DNA from 2 places in the Pantoea sp. Ae19-2 genome. Region 1 is predicted to be linked to the other one. Evidence: predicted binding sites of a transcription regulator. Region 1 holds the regulator's gene; the other holds the start of a gene.
What was found. Region 1 encodes CRP, which controls carbon source genes, mostly activating them, when cyclic AMP is high. Its sites were predicted from a motif close to ATGTGANNNNNNTCACAT; they were not measured.

Region 1 (5,912 bases):
AGGGCACTTTGCCACTGCGGCCACAGCCATAACATGCCCCCAAAGGCGATCAGGCAGCCCATCAGCGTATCCAGCAGGCGGGGCAGTAAAAACTGTGCCCCGTTAAGGGAGAGCAGTTGCAGCGTATAAACGGCCGTAACCGTAAATCCCACTATTGACCAGCCGTAAAACTGGCGGGTAAAACGGTAGCTGATAAAGGTAATCACCAGCATGATGCTCAGCACCAGCGGTTCAGGCACATCCAGGCGTAGCGACGCCGCCGCGATAGCCAGTCCGGCAAAGGTTCCCAGGGCCCGGTGCTGAATACGTACGCGGGTTGCGCTGTAGTTGCTCTGGCTGACAAACATGATGGTCATCAAAATCCAGTAGGGCTTAGGAATCGAAAAGAACACGGCCAGGGCGCTGCCCAGCATCAGCATGACGGAAAAACGCCCGGCCGTTCGCAGTGCGGAAGACCGCAGCGACAGATAGCTCCGCAACGCGGGCAGCAGCGGTAAACGACGCTGGCGATCGGCCATCAGGTCGCGTTGATAAAGCGGCTTTTGGGTTCGAAGCACCCGGGCGATACGGCTGAAATGATAGAGACAGAAGTTACCCACCGGATTGTCCGGATGCTGAAGGGCGATTTTCTCCAGCGCACCCAACTGCTTGTCCATATCGAAACGACCAGAGAGTTGGTGATACAGAATATCGTCGGCCAGCGCGCGCAGCCGGGCTGAAATCGTTCTGGCGTTCCAGCGGATGACGGCTTCAGCATGGCTTTGCTCGACCAGCTTCTGGACCTCTTCCGGCTGATGCAGGCTGACGGAGATATGCTCCTGCAGATCCAGTGCTACCTGAAACGCCCGGGTCAGGCGTTTGTGGCTGTGATCGCGACTCGCAGACAGCATATGCATTTGCTGATAGCAGGTGTTGATCAGATCGATCGCTTTTTGCTGACGCGCCAGCAGGGGCGGCAGGGCTTTTTCCGGATCGGTCAGCTGCGTCAATAAGCTGTACTTGGCGTCACAGTAATTTGCCAGCTCACGGTAGATCAGGCTCAGGCTTTCGCGCATCGGCTGCTCTTTCCACAGCCAGAACCAAAACCAGTTGAACAGGCCATACCAGAGCGTTCCACCGATATAGAGCAGGGGCGGAACGTAAATGGGCATACGGCCAATCAGGCTGAGGGTAAAAATTGACGCGATTAACGTGCCGGGCAGCAGTCGGGCGTGCAGCGGACTGATCTCTCCGGTGACGCCAAGCAGCAAAGGCAGGGCAAACAGGATGAGCGGCAGCGGCACGTCTTTAAGCAGCAGCCACTGCATCAGTAAACTGCCAAGGGCAAACAGGCTGCCGCCGATGATCAGGCGTTTAAAGAAGCGTTTGTGGGGCGTGTCCAGACCGGCAATGTTGCAGCAGGCGGGAACCAATGAGAACAGCAATCCTTTTTGCAGATCGCCGAACAGCCAGCCGAGCGCTACGGGAAGGCACAACACCAGCGTCTGGCGCAGCGCATAGTTAACTTCGGGGTGATAGATTATTCTTCGCCACATCGGCTCAACACAAGACATTCACGGCATAATGTCGCCATCACGCCGTGAACAGTCAGGCTTAGCGTGTGCCGTAAACAACGATGGTTTTGCCGTGTGCGGAGATCAGGTTCTGATCTTCCAGCATCTTCAAAATACGGCCCACGGTTTCACGTGAACAACCAACGATTTGGCCAATTTCCTGACGAGTAATTTTAATTTGCATGCCGTCAGGATGCGTCATGGCATCTGGCTGTTTAGCCAGATTAAGCAACGTTTGTGCAATGCGTCCGGTCACATCCAGGAAAGCGAGATTTCCCACTTTTTCTGACGTCACCTGCAGACGGCGAGCCATCTGAGAAGAAAGACGCATCAAAATATCCGGGTTAACCTGGATGAGCTGACGGAATTTCTTGTAGGAAATCTCTGCCACTTCGCACGCAGTTTTCGCACGTACCCAGGCGCTGCGCTCCTGACCTTCTTCAAACAGGCCAAGCTCACCAATAAAATCGCCTTGATTCAGATAAGAAAGAATCATCTCTTTGCCTTCTTCATCCTTAATCAGTACCGCGACGGAACCTTTCACGATGTAGTAAAGCGTTTCGGCTTTTTCACCTTGGTGAATCAGCGTACTTTTGGATGGATACTTGTGAATATGGCAATGGGACAGGAACCATTCAAGTGTAGGGTCTGTTTGCGGTTTGCCGAGAACCATTCGCTATTATCCTCTATTGTAATCGTGCCCAAAATACAGGGCTCAGTTTCCCTGCCAGGCGATGAAAGCGTTAAGCGTGTTTCCATTCAGGAAATTATTCGGGCTGCATTTGCGCAGAGCGCATCATTCTTCCCGGCTTCGTCTTCGGATGACGAAAAATATTTTCAGCACTGTTTGTAGCACAGCTTTCGCCGACTGTCTTGTGTTGTCTCGCTTCAGCAATAAGGCTGATTTCTCCGGATTGCTGTTTACCAGGCAAAAGCGTACTCTGACGCAAAAACAGGGCATTCTGGGGGCCAGATTATGCAGGCAAGAGTCAAATGGGTTGAAGGGTTAACATTCCTCGGCGAGTCTTCGTCCGGACATCAGGTCTTAATGGACGGCAATTCCGGCGATAAAGCGCCCAGCCCTATGGAAATGGTGCTGATGGCGGCCGGCGGATGCAGCGCCATTGATGTGGTATCAATTTTGCAAAAAGGTCGCAACGATGTGGCTGATTGCGAAGTAAAACTCGAATCAGAACGCCGGGAAGAAGCGCCTCGCATCTTTACCCGCATCAACCTGCATTTTATCGTCAGTGGAAAAGCACTTTCAGATAAAGCCGTGGCGCGTGCGGTCGACCTTTCAGCTGAGAAGTATTGCTCGGTTGCCATTATGTTAGGCAAAGGGGTGGAAATTACCCACAGTTACGAAGTTATCGAGCTGTAATTATTCAGAGGCCAGCGCGGCCTCTGATTTTATTCAATGCGTTTGCCTTCCATGAGCCGTTTTACCAGCGGTGCCATAATTAATTCCATCGCCAGCCCCATTTTCCCGCCAGGTACAACCAGCGTGTTGATATTGGAAATAAACGATCCCTGCAGCATGGCCAGTAGGTAGGGAAAATCAATATCTTCCAGCCCCTGAAAGTGGATGACGACAAAACTTTCATCCAGTGAAGGAATGGTGCGTGCCGCAAAGGGGTTAGAGGTGTCGACGGTTGGAACCCGCTGAAAGTTAATATGGGTGCGTGAGAACTGCGGCGTAATGAAATTGATGTAATCTTCCATTGAGCGCACCACCGAATCCATTACGGCTTCACGCGAATGACCGCGTTCACCGGTATCGCGTACCAGCTTCTGAATCCACTCCAGGTTAACGATGGGGACGACGCCGACCAGTAAATCCACTTTTTCAGCGACGTTGTGCTGAGCCGTCACGACGCCGCCGTGCAGTCCTTCATAAAACAGCACGTCCGTATCCGGTGGCAGCGGCTGCCACGGGGTAAAGGTACCTGGTACCTGATTCCAGGGCACCGCTTCGTCGTAGGTATGCAGGTATTTACGTGACTGGCCCTTGCCCTGATCACCGTATTCAACAAAGGTCTGCTCCAGCAGACCGAAATCATTCGCCTCCGGGCCAAAGTAGCTGATATGGCGACCCAGATCGCGCGCCTTACGGATAGCCATATCCATTTCAGGCCGGGTAAATCGGTGGAAACTGTCCCCTTCCAGCTCGGCCGCGTGCAAATTGAGTTGCTGAAAAATTTTACGGAATGCGAGGCTGGTGGTAGTGGTTCCGGCACCGCTGGAACCTGTTACCGCGATAATCGGATGACGTGCCGACATAGTGAAACTCCCTGTGAAATCAGGCGATGAGCATTGTTAGCACGATTTTTCGTTCTGTGCATCAGCCACGGAACTCACTTTTGCGCATGATGTTGACCGATTCATGAAGCTCAGACCAGACCAGCACGACTTCACCTTGCTGCAGCTGGCGTCGCACATTGCCGACTTTTTCGGTCAGGCTGAGTTCCTGTTCGCCGTAGTCGGTACCTTCGCGCAGAACAAAGGCTTCAATAACGTTTTCAAGGGTTTCGGGAGAAACCTGTTGCCAGGGAATAATCACAGGGTTAGCTATCCAGATAAGGGGAAATCCACTGCGGCACGCGCTGTTCCAGCCACAATTCAGGCTGACGCAGGGTACCACTCACAAATCCAACATGACCACCGTGTGTTGTCAGCTGATAGGTAATAGTGGCAGATAACTGGTCATTTTGCGGGATCACCTCATCGCTCATAAAGGGGTCATCTTTTGCATGGATAATCAGCAACGGTTTTGTCACCGATCTCAGCAACGGCAGGGCGCTGGCACGGCGATAATAGTCCGTGGCGTCGGCAAAGCCATGCGCCCGGGCCGTGATGGCGTCGTCAAAATCACGCAGGCGACGCAGGGCATTCAGCTGACTGAGATTGACCGGTAAGGTGTCGGGCCATGCGTGCAGCTTGCGCCTGGCATTCTTTTTAAGCTGGCTCAGCAGGTAACGCTGATAAATTTGGGAAAACCCACGTTCCAGTCGGGCGCTACAGGGTTCAAGCATCAAGGGTGCCGAAACGATAACGCCGGCATCCAGCGCAACGTCACTGCCCTGTTGGCCCAGCAGGCAACCCAGCATATTCCCGCCCAGCGAAAACCCCACAGCTGCAGTAGGAACCTGTCCCCAGCGGGCCTTCAGCCAGGTCAGGAAAAAGCGTGCATCTTCCGTCTCGCCGGAGTGGTAAATCCGGTTTAGCCTGTTCGGCTCGCCGCTACAGCCGCGAAAATGCATCACTACGGCCAGCCAGCCACGTTGCCTGCAGACTTTCATCAGGCCATGGATGTAGGGACTGTGGAAGCTTCCTTCCAGACCATGAAACAGCACCACGCGTGGTTTATGCGCGGCAAACTGTGGATCTTCACTCCAGGCCAGATCGACAAAATCACCATCGGGTAAATCCAGCCGCTGCCAGTGAGGCGTTAACGCTAGAGTACGGCGGAACAGGCGCGGCAATATGGTTTGCACATGCGGATTGGTCAGGCCGCGCATGGGGCTGAACGCCGCGCCGTCCGGGCCCGAAAATTTCATGTTGTAAAGGCTTGTCTGTTCCATATCACACTGTTAGCTTCGATAAGTTTTCACATAATGGAGGGAGAACCCGGATTAATGGAACTCAGTCTTTTTTTATCAATGTTAGGGTTTCTCTGGGTCGCGGCGATTACACCCGGCCCTAATAATATGTTACTCACCGCCTCGGGCGCCAACTTTGGCTTTTTCCGTACCCTTCCGTTAATGGTCGGCATCATGATTGGTATGCAACTGATGCTACTGATGGTGGCGTTTGGCGTAGGGGGATTGATCCTGCTCTATCCCTCACTGCACCTTATCCTGAAAGTTGCCGGGAGCCTCTATCTTCTGTGGCTGGCATGGAAAATTGCGACCGCCGCATACGAAAAGCTGGAGACCGATGCGGCACCGGTCGCGCCCATGCCCTTCTGGCAGGGAGGATTGTTGCAGTTGATCAATCCCAAAGCCTGGTTAATGGCCTTGGGGGCGATAGCCAGCTTTAGCCTGGCCGGTGCCGGATATCGCCGCTCTGTCCTGTTAATCAGCGTAGGGATGGTGATGGTCAATCTGGTCGCGGGCATCATCTGGATGGGGTTTGGCGCGATGATTGGCCGTGTTTTACGCAGTCCGCGCGCGTGGAAGATATTTAACCTCAGTATGGGGCTGTTAACCGCAGCCTGCGTACTGCTCATCTGGCGCTGACGTTAACTGGAGGCGCGTTCCAGGCGCTTCCAGGGCAGCACCTCCCTGACAACCGGCGCATGGGGCTGACGGATTTTTTTCAGCAGCAACTGTACGCTGCGGGCGCCCAGCTCATTCATCG
Region 2 (5,912 bases), 3.5 Mb from region 1:
GAATAATTTTGCCCTGCAGAAGGATTATGCTGAGGTGCTGACGCGATCGGTCGATCCTCAGGATAACCGCCAGGCCGGGCTGCTGCTCAAGGATCTGCTTAAACAGCATCCGCAGGATATCCGCACCCTAAGCCTGCTGGCCTATAATGCGTTTGAACAACAGCAGTATTCGCAGGCGATAGACAGCTGGCAAACCCTGTTGCAGGTGTTACCGGCCGACGATCCTCGTCGTGAGGGCATTGCGCGCAGCATTGAGCAAGCCAAAACCGATGCAGGGCAGCAAAGCAGTCAACTAACGGTCGAGGTGACGCTTTCTCCCCAGGCAGAAAAAATGTTACCGCCGGGCGGAGTCATGTATATTTCGGTGACTGACGCCGTCTCGCCGGTGCCGGTGGCGGTGAAACGCGTCTCGCCCGGACACTTTCCCGTCTCGCTGACGCTGGATGACAGCAATGCCATGTTACAGGACCGACGTCTTTCAACACAGAAACAGATTCAGGTTCGCGTCAGGATTGCACGAAATGGCCGCGCAAATCCTGAGCCGGGCGACTGGTTTGGCGCCAGCGCGATAGTCCCCTGGGATGGCCATCAGCACATTGACGTCGCGATTGATAAACAGCAGCCTTAACCGGCTGGAGTCTGGCAATGTCTGAATCTGCCAACCGCACGGGAGATATCAGCTATGCTTGCTGGACTGCGCTGATCTACCCGCTGAAACTCAGCAGGGTATAAATAACTTATATGCACAGGGAGAAAAAAATGGATCACCGCCTGACCAGCCTGGCTTTGACCAGTGTGCTTCTGGTTGGTTGTGCCAGTTCAAAGCCTGCTGACGATGCGCCTGCAGGGCGTAGCGATCCGCTTGAAGGTTTTAACCGCACAATGTTTAACTTCAACTATAACGTGCTGGACCCTTACGTGCTGCGCCCTGTGGCAGTGGCCTGGCGCGACTATGTTCCCGTGCCTGCGCGCGCGGGCCTCAGCAACTTCCTGGGCAACCTCAGCGAACCTGCCAGTATGGTAAATGCGATTCTGGTCGGCGAGCCGCGCAATGCAGGTATCCACTTTACACGTTTCTTCCTGAATACGGTGCTGGGGCTGGGCGGTTTCATTGATGTCGCCGGTAAAGCCAATCCGGAACTGGCGCGCCAGGGACCGCAGCGTTTTGGTACCACGCTGGGTCACTATGGCGTGGGCTATGGGCCTTATGTGCAGTTACCGGCCTATGGCAGCTTCACGATACGTCAAGACGGCGGTGATTACGTCGATACGCTTTATCCTGTGCTTGGCTGGTTGACCTGGCCCATGTCCATCGGTAAATGGACGCTGGAAGGCATCGAATCGCGCGCACAGTTGCTGGACTCGGATGCTATCCTGAAACAGCAACGCGATCCTTACGCCTTTATCCGTAGCGCCTACTTCCAGCGCTACGACTTCCTGGCGCGCGGCGGCAAGCTGAAGCCAGAAGAAAATCCGAATGCGGCGGCGATCCAGGACGATCTGAAAGACATTGATTCGCAGTAAATCATGGCCCGCCTGAAGCCGCCTGTCGCAAGGGCGGCCTGATAAGCGGCCCGGGGTGATGACGTGAAGCTGTTACAGGGTTGTCACCAGGCTGCATGACGTGTGACGTTCCCATGAGCAATAAAAAAGCGACACTCAGTGTCGCTTTTTTTATGCATTTCGTGCATCAGAACTTGTAGTTGAAGCTTGCGCCATACAGCCAGGCTTTACCACTAGAGTTAAAGGTATAGGAGCCTTCCTGCACGGTCACTTTCTGACCGTGCATGTAAGACACGCCGACGTCTACCGATGCATCGTCGTTAAACGCATAAGAGGCACCGGCGCTCAGCCACAAACGGTCCTGATCCGGGATAGAGATAGAACGCTTGTCAGCCGGAACCGGGCTGTCATCAAAGGCGATACCGCTGCGGAAGGTCCAGTTTTTGTCGTACTGGTAGGTGGTACCCAGTGCGATGCGGTAGGCATCGTGGAAACCTTCATCTTTATAGAACAGCGTCTGGCCGTTTGAGCCCGTTGCTTTCAGCTCCTGAAACTGACTCCAGCTGGTGTAGGCCAGGCTATAGTGCACGGCCCACTGTGGTGCCACTTTATGCCAGCCTGAAACTTCCCACATTTCCGGCAGGTTTAAGGTTAACGCGCCGGGAACTGTAGAGCCGTTTGTACCTGTCGGGAGATTAGTAACTTCTGGGTTATTACGAGGATTGAATGGCAGGCTACTTTTATAGTCTCCATCAAAGTCAATTTTCACTTCGGAGCGGTAGGTAAAACCAAAACGGTTATTGTCATCGACTTCGTAGAGTACGCCAGCGTTCCAGCCGTAGCCCCATTTGTCCCCCTTAAGATAGGCAACTTGCGTATCTGCGGGTATACCGAGCCGTGCGCCCGCTTCACCAGCATAGCGCTCAATTTTAGCTTTGGCATATACAGCATCAAAACCTACCCCGAAGCTGAAATGCTCATTCAAACGATAAGTCGTGCTGAGGTTCAGGTTACCCGTCATCAGGTCAGTTTTGCCGCCCAGCCCGCCCGCGGTATAACCGTTGTTAAACTCTGTCGCCAGGCCGTAGTTAGACGTCGCTGACGCGCCTACCCACCACTTGTCATTGATCGGCTGGACGTAATGCAGGTTAGGGATCCATTGGTTCGGTGCGATGTTTTTCGCGTCCAGGCTGCGGCCCGTCGGGCTTTGGCCACTGATATCCACTTCAGGATCGATGTAAACCGCACCGATTGAAAATTCAGGGCGATCTATGAGTGCCATGGTTGCCGGGTTACGACTGGCTGAGGCCGCCGTATCACCCATTGCGCCTTCGCCAGAATAAGCGCGACCTAAACCAATGGAAGAAAATTCATTTAACTGAAATCCGGCTGCATATACGTTAGAGGAAATAAGCGCTACTGCAGCTGCCACGGCTGACTTTGCGAACAGGTTTTTATGGTTCATGACCACAACCTCATGTGAATTATTATTTAACGTTGTGACGTCGCGTAACAAGGAACGGCGGATTGTATGGACTGATGTCAAATGCACATATCAGACCAGTGCGGAGAGTATAGGTCCGACCTGTACACATGTTGCAATATTGTTTTTAAAATATTTCCAATTTGATAGGTGAAAATTCGATCTGCTTAACACTTCTCGGGAATAAATGGGCAGAGCGGCAGGAGCAAAACTGATCCACATCAAATTTTATTGTGATATTCGTCACTTAGCGCGGTGTGTGTAGCGGGTTGATAAGCCAGAGCGTAAAATTTTCAGCAGAAAACTCACCCACCTTATGATGTGATGTCAGGAGAAAATCATGACAAATGCTTTAAAAAAATGTAGCGCGACGGAAACGGCTGCCTGCTGTTGCGTTGATGTTGGTACGGTGATGGATAATTCAGACTGTACGGCCAGCTGGTCAGCATGGTGTAAAGATCGCGCAGATGCCGAAACGAAACTGGCGCAGCTGACGGAAAGGGCGCGCCAGGTCGAGTCAGAACCCTGCGTTATCGATTCCAGCATGGTAGAAGAGGCCGGTGGCGTGCAGCTTAATATCGACTTTACCTTTAGCTGTCAGGCCGAAACCCTGATTTTCCAACTGGGTTTACGTTAAACATTTCGGCGCCGCTGCTCCGCGGCGTTTTTCATTTTCGTGTTTCTTATCTCACTTTTCTCCTCCTGATGTTGGCGGCGCACCCGCTTGTGGTTAACACTGTGGATCAGGTCAGACCTCTTTCGGCAATGATGCCTCGGTCACGATGTACAGGTGGATACAATGAGCAAAGCGCAGTCACTGCTGACGCGTAATGGCGAGCGCATCGCCATCACCCACGGATTACGTACGCCTTTTCTTCGCCAGGCCACGGGTTTTCACGGCATCCCTGCGGTTGAACTGGGTCGCATGGTGATCAGCGAAATCATGGCTCGAAGTGAACTCCCGGTTGAGGTGATTGAGCAACTGGTCTTCGGTCAGGTGGTGCAAATGCCGGAAGCGCCAAACATTGCACGCGAGATCGTCTTAAGCAGTGGCCTGAGCGTCAATACCGATGCTTATAGCGTCAGCCGCGCCTGCGCCACCAGCTTTCAGGCGGTGGCAAACGTCACCGAAAGCTTACTGGCAGGTACGATTTCTGCCGGCATCGCAGGCGGGGCGGACTCCTCCTCTGTGCTGCCCATTGGGGTCAGTAAAACGCTGGCGCGCGCGCTGGTGGATATGAATAAAGCGCGTGGCTTTTCACAGAAGCTACACATTCTCCGGCGGTTGCGCCCTAAAGATCTGTTACCGGTTCCGCCTGCCGTTGCGGAGTACTCCACGGGATTACGTATGGGGGATACCGCAGAGCAGATGGCCAAAACGCATGGCATCAGCCGGGAAGAGCAGGATGCATTGGCCCTGCGCTCGCATCAGCGCGCGGCCCAGGCCTGGCAGTCAGGCGTACTGAGTCAGGAGGTGATGGCCGCCTTTGTGCCGCCGTGGAAAGCGCCCATCGAGCAAGATAATAATGTGCGTATGGATGCAAAAGCCGCCGATTATGCCCGGCTGCGTCCGGCATTTGACCGTCAGCACGGTACCGTTACTGCGGCAAACAGTACGCCGCTTACCGATGGGGCTGCTGCGGTCATTTTAATGCGTGAAGGCCGGGCAAAAGAGCTTGGAATACAGCCGCTGGGCTATTTACGCAGCTATGCGTTTACCGCTATCGACGTCTGGCAGGACATGCTGTTAGGGCCGGCCTACGCCTCGCCGCTGGCGCTGGATCGTGCCGGGATAGCCTTAAAGGATTTGACGCTGATTGATATGCACGAAGCCTTTGCCGCTCAGACGTTAAGCAACCTGAAAATGTTTCGTGATGAACGTTTTGCCCGGGACGTGTTAAACCGCGCCCATGCGCTGGGCGAAGTTGACGAGGCACGTTTTAATGTCTCGGGCGGATCGATCGCCTTTGGGCATCCGTTTGCCGCAACCGGCGCACGCATGATTACCCAGACGTTAAATGAATTACGCCGCCGGGGCGGCGGGCTGGGTTTAGTCACAGCCTGCGCCGCCGGGGGTTTAGGGGCAGCAATGGTTCTGGAGGCCGAATAATGGAACAGAGCGCGTTCACATTACAGATGCGGGACGATCATGTAGGCGTGATCACCATTGATGTACCCAATGAAAAGATGAATACGCTTAAAGCGGCATTCGCGGCACAGATTGCGGCAATCATTGCGGAAGCACGCAAGCATCCGCAACTGCTGGGGCTGGTGCTGATTTCAGGCAAACCTGACAACTTTGTTGCAGGGGCCGATATCAGCATGATCGATCGCTGCCAGAGCGCCCACGAGGCAGAAGCGCTGGCCAGACAAGGGCAGGACGTGATGGCGGCGATTGCGGCATTGCCATTTCCTGTGGTGGCGGCAATCCATGGTGCTTGTCTGGGCGGCGGGCTTGAGCTGGCGCTGGCCTGCAACGCGCGCATCTGTTCGCTGGACGATAAAACCCGTATTGGCCTGCCTGAAGTGCAGTTGGGGCTACTACCGGGGTCGGGCGGCACGCAGCGCCTGCCTCGCTTAATCGGCGTACAGAAAGCCTTACCGCTTATCCTTACCGGTAAGAACCTGCGGGCCAGGCAGGCGAAAAAGCTGGGCATTGTTGATGATGCCGTGCCGCAGGCCATCCTGCTTGACGCCGCCGTTGAACTGGTGAAGAAAGGGAAATACCGCAGAGCGCCGCTGCCCCTGCGCGATCGTCTGCTGCAGGGCCCGATGGCTCGTCAGGCGCTGTTCGCACTGGCCAGACGCGAAACCGATCGTAAAACCCAGGGTAACTACCCAGCGGCACGACGCATTATCGAGGTGGTTCGCATCGGCCTGGAGCAGAGCAGCCAGGCCGGTTACGCCGCGGAAGCGCGGGCGTTTG

Region 2: a site for CRP is predicted at 3,218-3,235, ahead of AAIE03_RS03685 (YfcZ/YiiS family protein). Genes of this name have one in related genera too.

What each region holds. Positions count from the first base shown of each region.
Region 1 covers NZ_JBCHWE010000001.1:4,300,173-4,306,084, forward strand. Annotated here, with positions in the region: gene AAIE03_RS19735 (YccS/YhfK family putative transporter) at 1-1,535, opposite strand, end outside; gene crp (cAMP-activated global transcriptional regulator CRP) at 1,594-2,226, opposite strand; gene AAIE03_RS19745 (OsmC family protein) at 2,530-2,934, shown strand; gene AAIE03_RS19750 (phosphoribulokinase) at 2,964-3,833, opposite strand; gene AAIE03_RS19755 (YheU family protein) at 3,895-4,113, opposite strand; gene AAIE03_RS19760 (hydrolase) at 4,118-5,134, opposite strand; gene AAIE03_RS19765 (LysE family translocator) at 5,189-5,791, shown strand; gene AAIE03_RS19770 (LacI family DNA-binding transcriptional regulator) at 5,794-5,912, opposite strand, start outside.
Region 2 covers NZ_JBCHWE010000001.1:755,102-761,013, forward strand. Annotated here, with positions in the region: gene ccmI (c-type cytochrome biogenesis protein CcmI) at 1-628, shown strand, start outside; gene mlaA (phospholipid-binding lipoprotein MlaA) at 760-1,524, shown strand; gene fadL (long-chain fatty acid transporter FadL) at 1,691-2,968, opposite strand; gene AAIE03_RS03685 (YfcZ/YiiS family protein) at 3,327-3,623, shown strand; gene fadI (acetyl-CoA C-acyltransferase FadI) at 3,786-5,096, shown strand; gene fadJ (fatty acid oxidation complex subunit alpha FadJ) at 5,096-5,912, shown strand, end outside.